Linked DNA regions of Myxococcus guangdongensis. The protein of the gene in region 2 interacts with the protein of the main gene of each other region in a pairwise test. Links are inferred from orthologs where the notes say so. Each region holds a gene or a part of one and is shown on either strand. Other genes may lie near its edges. The genes, in order: dnaN and dnaE.

Evidence for each region.
Region 1: the proteins of dnaE (region 2) and dnaN interact in binary tests that used the Escherichia coli proteins (3 or more experiments, as listed by UniProt). The link is inferred for Myxococcus guangdongensis from one-to-one orthologs.

Annotation. Positions count from the first base shown.
Region 1 is NZ_JAJVKW010000011.1:271,418-277,933, forward strand. The notes cover bases 1,604-4,454. They hold dnaN (DNA polymerase III subunit beta), read right to left. Parts: upstream 3,657-4,454; coding sequence 2,550-3,656; downstream 1,604-2,549. Other genes in these bases: LXT21_RS30760 (hypothetical protein), read right to left, coding at 1,604-2,257; LXT21_RS30770 (DUF6748 domain-containing protein), read left to right, coding at 3,926-4,426; LXT21_RS30775 (peptidase), read right to left, coding at 4,430-4,454. In the rest of the region: LXT21_RS30755 (DUF1990 family protein), read left to right, coding at 1-893; more of LXT21_RS30760, read right to left, coding at 1,049-1,603; more of LXT21_RS30775, read right to left, coding at 4,455-5,041; LXT21_RS30780 (ActD-like protein), read right to left, coding at 5,041-5,844; LXT21_RS30785 (RNA polymerase sigma factor), read right to left, coding at 5,841-6,326. UniProt on the Escherichia coli protein: Confers DNA tethering and processivity to DNA polymerases and other proteins. Acts as a clamp, forming a ring around DNA (a reaction catalyzed by the clamp-loading complex) which diffuses in an ATP-independent manner freely and bidirectionally along dsDNA.
Region 2 is NZ_JAJVKW010000008.1:165,076-172,804, forward strand. What follows is about bases 1,426-5,489. They hold dnaE (DNA polymerase III subunit alpha), read right to left. Parts: upstream 5,178-5,489; coding sequence 1,626-5,177; downstream 1,426-1,625. Other genes in these bases: LXT21_RS24610 (crotonase/enoyl-CoA hydratase family protein), read right to left, coding at 1,426-1,554. Also shown: LXT21_RS24605 (prephenate dehydrogenase/arogenate dehydrogenase family protein), read right to left, coding at 1-692; more of LXT21_RS24610, read right to left, coding at 727-1,425; LXT21_RS24620 (Spy/CpxP family protein refolding chaperone), read left to right, coding at 5,518-5,967; LXT21_RS24625 (M14 family metallopeptidase), read left to right, coding at 6,054-6,860; LXT21_RS24630 (aldo/keto reductase), read left to right, coding at 6,934-7,729. UniProt on the Escherichia coli protein: DNA polymerase III is a complex, multichain enzyme responsible for most of the replicative synthesis in bacteria. This DNA polymerase also exhibits 3' to 5' exonuclease activity. The alpha chain is the DNA polymerase catalytic subunit.

The DNA.
Region 1 (6,516 bases), on a different replicon or contig from region 2:
ATGGGGAGACGTGCAGCGTGTTCGGCTTCAGCTTCGAGACGCTGGGGGGCCACATCGAGGAGGGGCGCGAGTGGTTCCTCCTGCGCAAGAGTCACGAGACGGGCGAGGTGCGCTTCCACATCGAGGCGGCGTGGCGGCCCGGGCGGTTCCCCACCTGGTGGAGCCGGGTGGGCTTCACGGTGGTGGGGCGGCGGTATCAGCGCGCGTGGCATCGGCTGACGCATGCGCGTCTGCGCGCGTTGACGTGGCATCACCCGGAGCTCGCGGGGCGGCCCGCGGAGCACGGCAAGGTGGACCACTCCGGCCATGAGCTGGAGGAGTTGGGGCCGGTGCGCTTCTTCGCGCAGCGGGCACCGGGGCGACTGAAGTCACAACTCGAAGAGGAGGTGGAAGCCGTGCAACGAGGACACTGGTTGACGCCCGTCGGGCTGGGAGTGATGGCGGGGATGCGGAGCATGAGCGCGCCGGCGCTGGTGAGCCATCGGCTGGCGGAGTCTCCGGAGCCGAGGACGGACCCGCTGTCCGTCGCGCTGTCGAAACCCTGGGTGCCTCGGGTGTTGGAGGTGCTGACGCTCGGGGAGCTGGTGGGGGACAAGCTGCCGACGACGCCCGCACGCGTGAAGCTGGTGCCGATGACGGGCCGCATCTTCATGGGCGCGGTGGCCGCGGCGACGTCGGCGTCGGGGCAGACGCGAAGGCGCGTGGTGCTCGCGGCGGCGCTGGGTGGGCTCGCGGCGGCGGCGTCGACGTGGACGTTCTATTCGCTGCGCAAGCTGGCCACGACCCGGTTCCGCGTGCCGAGCATGGCGGCGGCGTTCGCCGAGGATGCGCTGGTGGCGGCCATCGCGTCGCGGTTGATGCCGCTGGTGTCCCATCGCCCCGCGGAGGCATGACGGACCGGGCCTCTCGCCTTCATCGCGGGAGGCCCATGCACGCGGGGGCCGCGCATGGGGCCTCGCGCAACGACGAGCACGTCGCGGCGTGGCGTGCGCCTCGCGATGCGCTGAGCGTGCGTCCTCAGACAGGTCCGACGCGTCGGGGCATCCGCTCAGCCCTGGCGCGTGGCCGCGTGCCTCGCGGCCTGGACCAGCGCGGGCAGGTCCTTCATGTCCCGCACGTCGCGCCCTGGCTCCTCGGAGGCACGGGGTGACGCGCGCGATGGCGAGAACAGTCGGGCCGGGGTCTGCTCCGTGCCACGGAGGATGACGAACAGGCGCAAGGCATCGCGCAGTCGCTCCACGTCCGTGCCGCTCTCGTCACGTGCTCGCCGCGCCGCGCTCCACAGCCGCGTCCACGCGGCCTCCTCGTTCCACGCGCCCGTGGGGCGCTCGTGGGACAGTGACGCCAGCTCCGCGGCCAGCTCGAACAGACCCGCGCGTCCCTCGTCGAAGGACTCCCCCGCGCCGAGCTTCGCCTCGCCTCCCGAAGCGGCCTCGCGCGCGGCAATCCACGGCAGCAGCGCGGGCACCTCTGGCTCCAGTGGCAACACGGGCGCAAGGCGCGCCTCCAGCAACGCGCGCAACCTCGCCCGCGCCACGCCGTGCCAGAAGGCCGCGTGCAGCACCAGCTCCGGCCCGCTCCGAGGCGCATGCAGCGGCGTACGCGAGGCCCGGCGCGACAGGAACTCCTTCACCCGCCCGCTGGTGTCGAAGTGCTCCAGCCGCGCCCACAGCGCGCCCAGCGCGGACTCCGCGAGTGGCAGGGCGCGACGCAGCTCATCCGCCTCCGCCTCGCTGAAGGGCAGGGCCCCCGGCTGCGAGGGCCGCTTGAACACGCGCTCGAACACCTCGGCCGCGGCGCACGCGGCGCGCAGCTCCGGGAGGTTGCGTGGCAACAGCTCGATGGCCCGTGCCCACGTGCGTCGGCCGAGCAGCGGCCCCGCCTCCAGCACCACCTCCTCGAGCCCCAGCAACATCTCGCCCAGCGACGACGCGCGCTCCGCCTCCGGCAGTCGCTTCCGGGCCACCTGCTGCACGGCGTCCCGCAGCCGCGTCACCTCGGCCATCAACTTCATGGGCGCGGCGTCGCGCGGCCAGCTCTCGGCGGTGGCGCGACGCTGGAGCGCGGCGAGCGTGGCGTCGACTTCGGGCTGCACCTGGGCCACCTCGCGAAGCAGCTCGAAGTGCGCGCGCACCCGGTCCTTCCAGAAGAAGGCATCCAACATGCCGCGCAGGGCGACGTAGCGCAGGCGCGTGGCCTCCAGGAGGTCCGCGCGGTCCTCCAGTCGTGCGCGCAGGTTGTCCGGGTGCGTGGCCACGGCCTCACTATAAAAGCGCGCCCCGCATCCCGCAGGCCCCCGGCCCCGCTCTCCTCGGAGAGCGTGCACGATGTGTCACCTGGGACCTCGCCCTGCCCTCCTGAGCGCACACCCCGCGCGGTCCCCGTCCAGAATGAGGCATCACGCGAGCCGCGCGGGGACCCGGACTCCACGACCAGGCGAGCGCGGAGCCGTCCCCTCTTCTTCGCGCCCACGAAAAAGCCCATGCGGTCCGGCCTCGGAGGCTCGGAGACGCATGGGCTCGCACGGCGACACGCCGGCCTTGGCCGACTCAGACGCGCATCGGCATGACCACCGCGGTGAACGTGCGGTCCCCCGGCGCGTGCAGCACGCCCGGGCTGTGCTCGTCACCCAGCTCGAAGCTCACCTCGTCCGTGTCCGTCACCGCGAGCACGTCCATCAGGTAGCGCGCGTTGAAGCCCACCGTGATGTCCTTGCCCTGGTACGCCAGCTCCACCTCGTCGCGCGCCTCGCCCAGGTCCGGGTTGCTCGCGGTGATGATGAGCTTGTTCTCCGCCAGCCCGATTCGCACCGCGTTGCTCTTGTCCGCGGACAACAGCGCGATGCGCTTGAGCCCCTCCAGCAGCCTGACCTTGGGCACGAGGACGACCTTCTCGCCCTCCTTCGGAATCACCCGCTGGTACTCGGGGAACTGCCCGTCGATGAGCCGCATCACCATCGTCAGGCCCGGCTTCTTGAAGAGCGCCGAGTTCTCCGCGAACCCCAGGTGGCACTCCGCGTCCGGCGCCTCGTCCAACAGGCGCTTGAGCTCCATCAGCCCCTTGCGCGGGATGATGACGCCGCTCTTGAGCTTGAAGTCCCCCGTCAGCTCCCGCTCGATGAGCGACAGCCGGTGACCGTCCGTGGCCACCATGCGGACCTTGCCGTGGGTCTGGGGCTCGAAGAAGACGCCGTTCAGGATGTAGCGCGTCTCATCGCTGGAGATGGCGAACTGGGTCTTCTTGATCATCTCCAGGAGGGTGTTGCCGCCCACCTGCACCAGCGGGGCGTTCTCCTCCTTGGGCAGCTTGGGGTACTCCTCCGCCGCCATGCCGACAATCTTGAAGTGGGCCGAACCACTGGCGATGTCCACGTAGTTGTTCGCCAGCTTCTTGAGCGTCACCTGCGCGTCCGGCAGGTTCTGCACGATGTCGAAGACGTACTTGGCGCTCAGCGTGACGGCGCCCGTCTTGATGACCTCGGCGGGGTGCTCGGACACGATGCCGATGTCCAGGTCGAACGCGGTGACGGTGATGCCGCCCTTCGTCGCGTTGACGAGCACGTTGGCCAGGATGGGCATCGTCGTCTTGCGCTCCACGATGCCCTGGGCGCGGTAGAGGGCCTTCTTCAGCTCGTCGGCGGCGATGCGGAATTCCATCGGAGGGCGTCCTTGAATCCCGGCCCCCCGGAGGGGGCCGATCAGGGGGGTCGATGTAGCCCGTGAGTACGAGCGGGTCAACGCGACAAAACAGTGCGAATCCCGCCGTCAGGACGTCAACTCACCCCCATCAGCCACCCTACCCGCGCTGTACGGGCATTCAGCCACGGACAGTCCAATTGACCGCCAGTCAGCCGGGTGAACGGGAGACTGGCCCAATCGCCGGGGGCGATGGACACTAGGTGCCTTCCCGCCTTCCGGAGCTTCCCATGAACGTCCGCCCGCTGTTGCTCGCCGCCCTCGCGCTGGGCTTCGCCGCTGGATGCAGCAAGCCGTCCGCCTCCTCGTCGTCGGCCGCGGGCGAGCCCGGTACGCCCTCCTCGGGCGACACCCGCCCGGCCGCCGAGAACGCCGCCCCCGACAATGACCGCAGCGGCACCCCCGTCGCCCCGCCGCCCTCCTCCGGCAACGGCGGCGAGGCCAAGGCGGGTGAGAGCGCCGTCTACATCGTCACGGACAGCGGCATCCGGTGCATCGCCCCGCCCTGCCCCTCGTACAACGCGGTGCTGGCGGACAAGCCGGGCATGGACGCGATTCCCGTCCACGAGCTGGACCTGACGGCGGTGACGGGCGGCAACGAGCAGCAGATGGAGTCGCTCATGCAGCAGACCACCAGCGGCGGCCTGCGCATCCGCGCCACGCTGGAGACGCGCGCCAAGGCGGGGCCCGCGGGCGACGCCACGGTGCTGCGCGCCAGCAAGGTGGAGTAGCCGTCAGAAGTGCAGACCCAGCTGGAGGCCGGGCCAGTGCTGCAAGCGCTTGTCGGCCTTCGGGTGGCTCTCGCTCACGGAGATGCGCGTCACCGACGCGAAGTCCGGCTGTCCCCACACGAGCCACGCGTTGTACGTGGGGCCGACGAACACCGCGAAGCGCGGCATCACCTGGACGCCCAGCATCAAGCGAAGCTGGCCCAGCACGTTGCCGCCGTCGCCCTCGAGCGGCTTCTGCACCGGCTGCACCGCGCCGCCCGTCACGTCCAGGTCCAACCAGAAGCGGTGCGACAGCACGATGTGCCCGCCCACGCCCAGGCCGAAGTTGAAGCGGGCCTCGTCGCGGCTGCCCGGTTCGATGCCCGCGAGCAGCGTCAGGTAGAAGGGGCCACCACCCAGCTTCACCGCGAGGTTGGCGAGCTGGATGTCGCTCGACCACAGCTCCATGTGGACGTTGCCCTTGCGCAGCCCGCGGCGGCCCGGCTCCGGGTTGGGGTCCGCCGACTGCGCGAACGCACCTTCACCCTCCTCCATCGCGAGGGGACGCGCCGCCCGGACCTCGGCGACCGCCACCCCCGCCCACAGCCACAGTGCGAGAAGGGCTCGGGGATTCATCACTCCTTCTTTTGAAGCGTGAAGGACACCTGCGTCAAGCCCTCGGGCAACATGAGCGACGAGGTGTCGGCCCCGGCCGACACCGCCAGCCGCCGGGCCGCCTCCACCACCGGCTCCACCGCGAAGGGCGCGTCCGAGGTGACCAGGAAGAAGCGCTCGAAGCGCGGCGCGTCGTCCAGCTCGTAGGCCCCTGGCAGCCGCTGTGTGCCGGAGGGGGACAACGTGGCGGCCTGGGCCCCGTGCTCGGGCGCGTGCAGCGTGACGGAGCCCCGCCCGTCCACGGAGAGGATGACGCCGTGCGCCTGTCCCGCCGCGACGTACGCCAGCTGCACCACGTCCCCCGGCGCCGCGCGCGCGCCGTCCGGGAGCATCTCGTCCGCCTGCCCCCGCTGACGGTGCACCTCCAGCTTCGGCTTCAGGCCCTTGGAGCGCGTGGTCTCCGTGTCCCACCCGGCCACCGGCGCGTCCACGCCGTCCGCGGGCCGCGACGACGGCTTCACCACCATGAACAGCGCGAGCGCCGCCAGCACGGGCACCATGCCCAACGCCGGCGTCAGCCAGGCGGGACGGGACGCAGGGCGCTCGGCGCCTCGGCGAAATCGCGCATCCACCTCGCGGGCCACACGCTCGGCGGGGAGCCGCGCCAGGGTGGCGCGCGTGTCGGCCTCCAGCGCGGCCAGGCGCGCGCGCCCCTCGGGCTCCGCTTCGAGCCGCGCTCGCGCGGCGGCCAGTTCGTCGGGGGGCAGCTCACCCAACAGGATTCGCTCCAGCAGCCAGTCCGGGGTGCGTTGGGGGGAAGTCATGCGGCCTCCAGCTCGAGCTCCTGCAACACGGACGTCAGCGCGCGCAGGCGCTTGCGCACACCGGACACGGACAGGCCCACCTCGCGCGCCGTCTCCTCCAGCGTCATCCCATCCACCAGGTGCAGCACCGCGATGTCGCGGCTGGACGCGGGCACCCGTCCGAACAACCGGTCCAGCATGCCCCGCGCGCTCGCCCGCGACTCGGTGTCGTCCGCGGAGGCGATCTGCAGCACCAGCTCGTCCTCGCGGTCCTCCGGACGGCGCCGGGCGCCGCGCAGGCGGTTGAGGCACACGGTGGTGGAGATGCGGTGCAGCAGGCTGGAGGGAGCGGCGTCCTTCAGCGCCCCCTGATAGCGCAAGAGCTGCACGAACACGTCGTGCATGGCGTCCACGGCCTTCTCCTCGTCACGCAGGAGGAAGCGGCAGCGCCGGAGCACCTGGGGGCCGTAGCGGCGGTAGTAGGCCTCCACATCGATAGACACCGGCTCGCGCCTCCCTCGTTCCGCGAAAGGGAACACCGGTGGCTTCGAAAAGTGTCACCAGCCTCTTCGCGTCCGGATTCCCTATCCCGATTCCTCCTGTCGGCGAAGGCCGATGCGCCCACGCCACCTGCAAAATCTACAGGACGGGCGGCCTCACGAGCGCTCGTCTTCCCAGGCGTTCAGTGTCAGG
Region 2 (7,729 bases):
AGCAACTCCGCGCGAGCCTCGCGGGCGTAGGGGTTCTCCGACTGCACGACGTTGAAGAGGTGGGGCACCTCGGTGCGCGCGTACTCTTCGAGTCGGGCCACGGGCTGGAAGCTGGGCGGAGCGAAGGGGATGCCCTTCCCCACTCCGGCCTTCACGAGCCCGTGCGCCAGGAAGAACGTGAGCACGTGCGTACGGGCCATCAGCGCGTCGTGCGCCTCGGGGGCCATCTCCGTCACGTCACAGCCGAGCCGCTCGAACAGCGCGCGGGCCCGCTGCGCAGCCTCGGGGTGCAGCGAGTTGGGACACACCACGGTGCGCCGGGCATCACCGCGCGCGAGGCTCGCGGGACCGAAGAGCGGATGCGTCCCGACCCAAGGAATGTCGCGTCCCAGAACAGTGGCGAGCGCCTGCACGGGGCTCACCTTCACGCTGCCCACATCGATGACGAATTGGGTGGGTGACAGCAGGGGGCGAAGCGAAGTCAGCGCGTCGTGCATGGCGGTGACGGGCATCGCCAACACGAGAACGGTGGAGCGCGCGGCAAGGTCCGCGAGTGAGCCGGCCTGCAGCTTGGGAGGAACCTCGTCGAGCTTCGGGTCATGAACGCGGTGGGGAATGCCCGCGTCCGCGAGCAGCCCCGAGAGGGCGCGACCGAAGCGCCCATAACCCAGCAAGCCAACCGTCTCCGTCATGCCGTGTGACTCCCAGGGCTGGACGTCAGTGGAATCAGCGGCCGAGGAACTTCGCCGGGCGACGCTCGGCGAAGGCGGAGAAAGCCTCGGCGAGGTCGTGGGACTGGAGGAAGGCGGAGTTCCACACGGCGACGTAGCGCAGGCCATCGGCCGTGGACTTGTCGGCGCAGAACTCCATGACCTGCTTGGCGCCCTGGACGACGAGGGGCGGATTCTCGGCGATGCGACGCGCGGTGGCGCGGGCCTGGATGAGCATCTCCTCGGCGGAGGAGAACACCTCGTTGACGAGCCCCATGCGAAGGGCGCGCTCGGCGTCCACGTCACCACCGGTATAGGCGAGTTCGCGGGTGTGACCCTCGCCAATGATGCGAGGCAGGCGCTGCAGGGCGCCCAGGTCCGCGACGATGCCGACCTTCACCTCGCGCAGGGAGAACTTCGCGTCGCGTGAGCAGTAGCGGAAGTCGCACGCGGCGATGAGGTCCATGCCTCCACCGATGCACCAGCCGTGCACGGCGGCGATGAAGGGCTTGCGACAGCGGGCGACGCCCTCGGTGGCCTGCTGCATGTCGCCGATGAGCTTGAGCAGCCGGGTGCGCTCGAGGGCGAGGTTGTTGTCGCCAGTGAGCAGCGGCCCCAGGGACTCCATCATGCCCATGAGGTCCAGGCCGTAGGTGAAGTGGTCCCCGTTGCCACGGACGAGCACCACGCGGACGGACTCATCATCATCGAGCGCGCGGATGGCCTCCGGCATCTCCCGCCAGAAGTCCGGGCCCATGGCGTTGCCTCGCCCGGGGCCCAGCAGAACCACCTCGGCGACTCCATCCGCCTTCTCGATGCGCAGCGACTTGTACGTGGCGTCCATCACGGCCTCCCGCGAGAGTGAGCGCACCGTACCTCACCCGCGCGAAAGCGGCGCGTGACAGCGCCCCTTCATCACCCGAACTCGACCACCTTCATCCCGAACAGTCGGTCCACGGCGAGCAGCAGGTCGTCATGAACCTGGACCTTCAGGGACGTGTTCCCGATGAGCGCCTCCGCTTCACCGGGGAACAGCACGCTGACGGCCACGGGCGTGGCCCCCGCGTACTTCTTCGCCAGCTCGTTGAGCTTCGCCACCCGGTCCTCCGTCAGCAGGTCCGCCGGCACCCGCAACTCCAGCCGCTTGGTGCGCTTCTCACGGACCTCCTTCAGGCTCTGGATGTTGTCCACGATGAGCTCCGGCGTGGGCGAGTCCTCGTCACGCTGGCTGATCTGCACCGTCCCCGTCACCAGAATCGGGTCGTCCGACTTCAGCAGGTGCTCCCAGTTCTCGAACCCCGGCTTGGGCCCCTGCTTCGTCCACTTGCCGTTGCTCCCCATCACGCTGCGCGTCCCCTCCTTGCCCGGGAAGCACACCAGCTCGATGGAGCCCGACAAGTCCTCGATCGTCACCCACGCCATGCGCTTGCCCGTCTTCGTGGGCCGCTCGCGCAGCACCGTGACGACGCCCGCCACCGTGAGCTTGTCGTCCTTGCGCGCGCGCTGCACCGAGGTAATCGGCTTCGCGTAGCGCTTGAGCTCCTTGTCGTACTGATGCAGCGGATGGCCCGACACGTAGAAGCCGATGGCCTCCTTCTCCAGCGCCAGCCGCTCCTTCTCCGACCACTCCTCTACCACCACGTAGTCGTCCTTCAGCCCTCCACCACCCGTGGCCGGCCCCGCCAGCATCCCGAACAACGAGCTCTGCCCCGCCGCCTTGTCCTTCTGGCTGGCCGAGCCCCGGTTCATCGCCTTCTCAATCGTGTCGAAGATCTGCCGACGCGGCCGCTTCTCGAAGTCGAACGAGCCCGCCTTCACCAGCGCCTCGAGCACCTTGCGGTTCACCTTGCGGCTGTCCACGCGCTCGCAGAAGTCGAACAGGCTCTTGAAGTGCCCGTCCTTGCGCGCGTCCAGGATGGACTCGATGGCGCCCTCACCCACGCCCTTGATGCCGCCCAACCCGAAGCGGATCTTCCCGTCCACCGCGCCGAACTGCAGGTCCGACTGATTCACATCCGGCGGCAGCACCTGGAGGCCCGACTCGCGCGCCTCGCCGATGTGCTTCACCACCTTGTCCGTGTTGTCCTTCTCGCTGGAGAGAAGGGCCGCCATGAACTCGCACGGGTAATGGGCCTTCAGCCACGCCGTGTGAATCGTGACGAGGCCATACGCCGCCGAGTGGCTCTTGTTGAAGCCGTACTCGGCGAACTTCTCCATCAGGTCGAAGATTTCACCGGCGACCTTCAGGTCGACGTTGTTCTTCGCGCACCCCTCGAGGAAGCCGGCGCGCTCGGCCTGCATGACCTCGGCCTTCTTCTTGCCCATGGCGCGGCGAAGCAGGTCCGCGCGGCCCAGGGTGTAGCCACCCAGGACCTGCGAAATCTGCATCACCTGCTCCTGGTACACGATGACGCCGTAGGTGTCCTTGAGCACCGGCTCCAGCGCGGGGTGCGGATACGACACCTTCTCGCGGCCGTGCTTGCGGTTGATGAAGACATCCACCATGCCGGAGTCCAGAGGACCCGGGCGGTAGAGCGCGCCGGCGGCGATGACGTCTTCGAAGCAGGACGGCTTGAGCTTCACCACCATTTCCGTGAAGCCGCTGGACTCCATCTGGAAGACGCCGGCCGTGTCGCCCTTGGCCATCAGCTCCCAGACCTTGTCGTCGTTGAGCGGAATCTCGTGGCGCGGGATGTCCTTGCCGTGGTTGCGCTTGACCAGGTCCAGGCCGTGCTGAATCACCGTCAGCGTCTTCAGGCCGAGGAAGTCGAACTTCACCAGGCCCGCCGCCTCCACCTCGTCCTTGGCGAACTGGGTGATGAGCGTCTTCTCACCCGGCGGCTGGTAGACGGGCACGAACTCCCACAGCGGCTTGTCGGCGATGACCACGCCGGCCGCGTGCATGCCGGGCTGGCGGTGCAGGCCCTCCAGCGCGAGCGCGATTTCGAGCACGTCCTTCGTCGTGACGGGCTTGCCCTCCACCTCGCCGATGTTGCTGGGCTTCTCCATCATCTCCTTGAGGCGAGGCTCCATCTCGATGGCCTCCTTCAAGGTGATGTTGAGCACCTCCGGCACCAGCTTCGCGATGCGGTCACCCTCGCTGAAGGGCAGCGCGAACACGCGGCACACGTCGCGCAGCACGCTCTTGGCCTTCAAGGAGCCGAAGGTGATGATCTGCCCCACGTTCATCTCGCCGTACTTGCGGCCGACGTACTGGATGACCTCGTCGCGCCGGTCCTGGCAGAAGTCGATATCGAAGTCGGGCATCGACACGCGCTCCGGATTCAGGAAGCGCTCGAACAGGAGGTTGTACGGGATGGGGTCCACGTCCGTGATTCGCAGCGCGTACGCCACGAGGCTGCCGGCGCCGGAGCCACGGCCCGGCCCCACGGGGATGCCCATCTTCTTCGCCCAGTTGATGAAGTCCTGGACGATGAGGAAGTAGCCGCTGAAGCCCATCTTCTGGATGACGCCGAGCTCCAGCGTCAGGCGTGCCTGGTACTGCTCGCGGTCGATGGGGTACGTCACCGTGGCCGCCAGCTCGGTGAAGCGCTCGCGCAGGCCCTCGTAGGCCAGCTCCGCCATGAAGCTGTCCGGCGTGTGGCTGTCGGGCACCTTGAAGGTGGGCAGCATCGGCTTGCCCAGCTTGAGCTCCAGGTTGCACTGCTCGGCGATGCGCTGGGTGTTGTGGACCGCCTCGGGTGTGTCCTTGAAGAACTCCAGCATCTCCGTGGGGCTGGTGACGTAGAGCTTGTCCGTGGCGTGCTTCAGGCGCTTGTTGTCCGCCAGCGTCTTGCCGCTGGCGATGCACATGAGCAGCTCGTGCGCGCGCGCGTCCTCGCGCTTGATGTAGTGCGCGTCCGCGGTGGCGCACAGCGGGATGTCCAGATCCCGCGACAGCTGCATCAGGTTGACGTTGGCCTTGTCCTGCTCGGGCATCCCGTTGGACTGCACCTCCAGGAAGAAGTGCCCGGGCTCGAAGATGTCCTTGTACTCCTGGGCCGCGCGGCGGGCGTGGTCCATGTCCCCACGGAAGCACGCGCTCGTCACCTCGCCGCCCAGGCACGCCGTCAGCGCGAACAGGCCCTTGCTGTGGTCGGCGAGCACCTTCTTGTCGATGCGCGGGTGGTAGTAGAAGCCCTGCATGTACGCCGTGGACGACAGGTAGCGCAGGTTGGCGTAGCCCTCCGCGTTCTTCGCCACGAGGATGAGGTGGTGGGAGACCTTCTCCGAGCGGTCCTCACGCCCCTTGGGGCCGGCGACGTACGCCTCCATGCCGAGGATGGGCTTGATGCCCGCGTCCTTCGCCTTCTTGTAGAAGTCGATGGCGCCGAACATGTTGCCGTGGTCCGTCACGGCGACACTCGTCATCCCCTTCTCCTTCACCGTCTTGATGAGGTCCTTCATCCGGATGGCCCCATCGAGGAGCGAGTACAGGGTGTGAAGGTGCAGGTGGGTAAAGGACATGGTGAGGCGAACACTACGTTTGGTGTCGCCCTCTCGCTACCCTCTCTCTCGAGGTTCCGTCGGCGGGCCCCAGGGGCCGGAAAATCGGCCTCTTGCGCGGCCCGAACCCCGACGGAAAACGGCGGTCCGGGGCCATCGGAGAACTTGACTCCGCGCGCCTCCCTATCCGGCGTCCAGGCAGGCACGTCGGGGGTGGAACTCCGGGGCGGCGGAGCCCTTCACGTTTCTTCACGCCCGGTACAAGCGCGCCCAAAACCCGGCCGGCACATTGGGCAGCGTCGCCAGTACGGCGCAGCCACCCGGGGCCGCCTCGCGCGCCCCATTGCCGGAGAGAAGACCCATGATGAAGAAGCTCGCCATCGCCAGTTCCGCCGTCGTCGCCGTCGTGCTGCTCAGCGGCTTCGCGTTTCGCGGAGGGCACCACGGCTGGGGCCACAACCCCGAGCGCATCAAGCAGGTGGTGACGTGGAAGCTCAACGACAAGCTGGATGACCTCGACGCGACGGAGGCCCAGCGCCAGTCCATCCACGCCGTGAAGGACCGCCTGCTCGAGCAGGGCGCGAAGCTGGCCGCGGAGCAGCGCGGGGTGCGCTCGGAGGTGGTGGGCCAGCTGGAGTCCGCCACGCCCGACGCGAAGCGGCTCCACGCGCTGGTGGACGAGCGCATCGAGGCCCTGCGCGCGTTCGCCCACCAGGCGACGGACGCCGCGCTGGAGGTGCACGGCACGCTGACGCCCGAGCAGCGCAAGGAGCTGGCCACCGAGTTCCGCGAGCGCACCGGCCTGGAGTGAGTGTCGCGTCCCCCACTCAACGGCCCTCGTCTGCCCGGGGGTAGGAATGGGTAGGCGCTGAGGCGCACCGCGCATAGGTTGGGGGCGTGAGATACCGGTACACCGACTACGCGCAACGCATCCGCTCCTTCGAGAACCTCGGTGAAGTGGCCGAATATGGACACGTCATCGAGGGCGGGCAGACCTACCCGCTCTTCCGCATCACCGTGCCCGGTGAACGTTGGCTGGTCATCACCTCCGGCTTCCATGGCGAGGAGCCCGCGGGTCCGCTCACGCTGGCCGAGCGCCTGCCGGAGGTGGTGGCCTACGCGAAGGAGCGCGGCGTGGGGCTGCGCGTGTATCCGTGCATCAACCCCTCCGGCTTCGAGGACGGCACCCGCTACAACCGCAGCGGGGAGAAGCCGAACAACGACTTCATGCGCTACGAGGTGGCGCCGGGCGAGTGGCGCGGCGAGCTGAACCCCGGCCAGGCCCACCTGCGCTGGGCGCTGTACGACGGCGGGCCCAAGGAGACGCGGGCGGTGCGCACGGACCTGGCGCGCTGGCCCGCGCCGAACGCCGCGCTGGACATCCACCAGGACAACTACCTGGGCGGCGCCGCGACGTACGCGTACGTCTTCGGGGACAAGGCCGCGTACCTGCCGCTCGTCGACGCCGCGTCGAAGCACGCCACCGTGATTCGCAACCAGAAGGTGGACGAGAACAACGTCACCGACGACGCGGGCCTCATCTGGTACCACGACGGCAGCGTGACGGATTGGTACATGCGCCAGGGGGTGCCGTACACGGCCGCGCTGGAGACCACCACGCCCACCAGCCTGGAGGCGTGCCACCAGGTGAACCTGGCCTGGATTCGGGGCTTCATCGACCTGGCCGCGCGCAAGGAGCGCTGACTCCCAGCCGTGCGCGCGTGACATGCTGGCGCGCCGGTCCGCTCGTCGCGGGCCGCGCGAGGAGGCTGTCACCGTGCAACGTCTGGAGCACCGCCCGCTGGGGATGACGGGCCTGAAGGTGTCCGCGCTGGGCCTGGGCGCGGGCCCCTTGGGGAGCGCGGAGCTGGAGGACCGGGCGGTGGAGGCACTGCTGCTCGGCGCGCTGGACGCGGGGGTGAACCTCATCGACACGGCGCCGAGCTATGGCGCGTCCGAGGAGCGCATCGGCCGGTTCCTCGGTGCGCGCCGGGGCGACTTCGTCCTGTCCACCAAGTGCGGCTACGGCGTGCCGGGAGTGGAGGACTGGACGCCCGAGTGCATCACGCGGGGCGTGGACCTGGCGCTGCGCCGGCTGCGCACGGACTACCTCGACGTGATGCACCTGCACTCGTGTCCCGAGGAGGTGCTGCGACGCACGGAGCTGGTGGATGCCCTGCGGCGCGCGGTGGCGCAGGGCAAGGTGCGCGTGGCGGCGTACTCGGGGGACAACGCCGCGCTCCAGTGCGCCCTGTCCAACGGAGCCTTCGGCTGCGTGCAGACGTCCGTGAATGTGTTCGACCAGCGAGCGCTGGAGGTGGCGGTGCCGCGCGCGGCGGGGATGGGCGTGGGAGTCATCGCCAAGCGCCCCCTGGGCAACGCGGCGTGGCGCCATGACACGCGCCCCGAGGCGCACGACGTGAGCCAGTACTGGGACAGGATGCGCGCCATGAACGTGGAGCTGGGCGGGCTCGAGTGGGACGAGCTGGCGCTGCGCTTCGCGGCCCATGCGCCCGGGGTGAGTTCGTGCATCGTCGGCACCACCCAGGCGTCACGACTGCGGCGCAACCTCG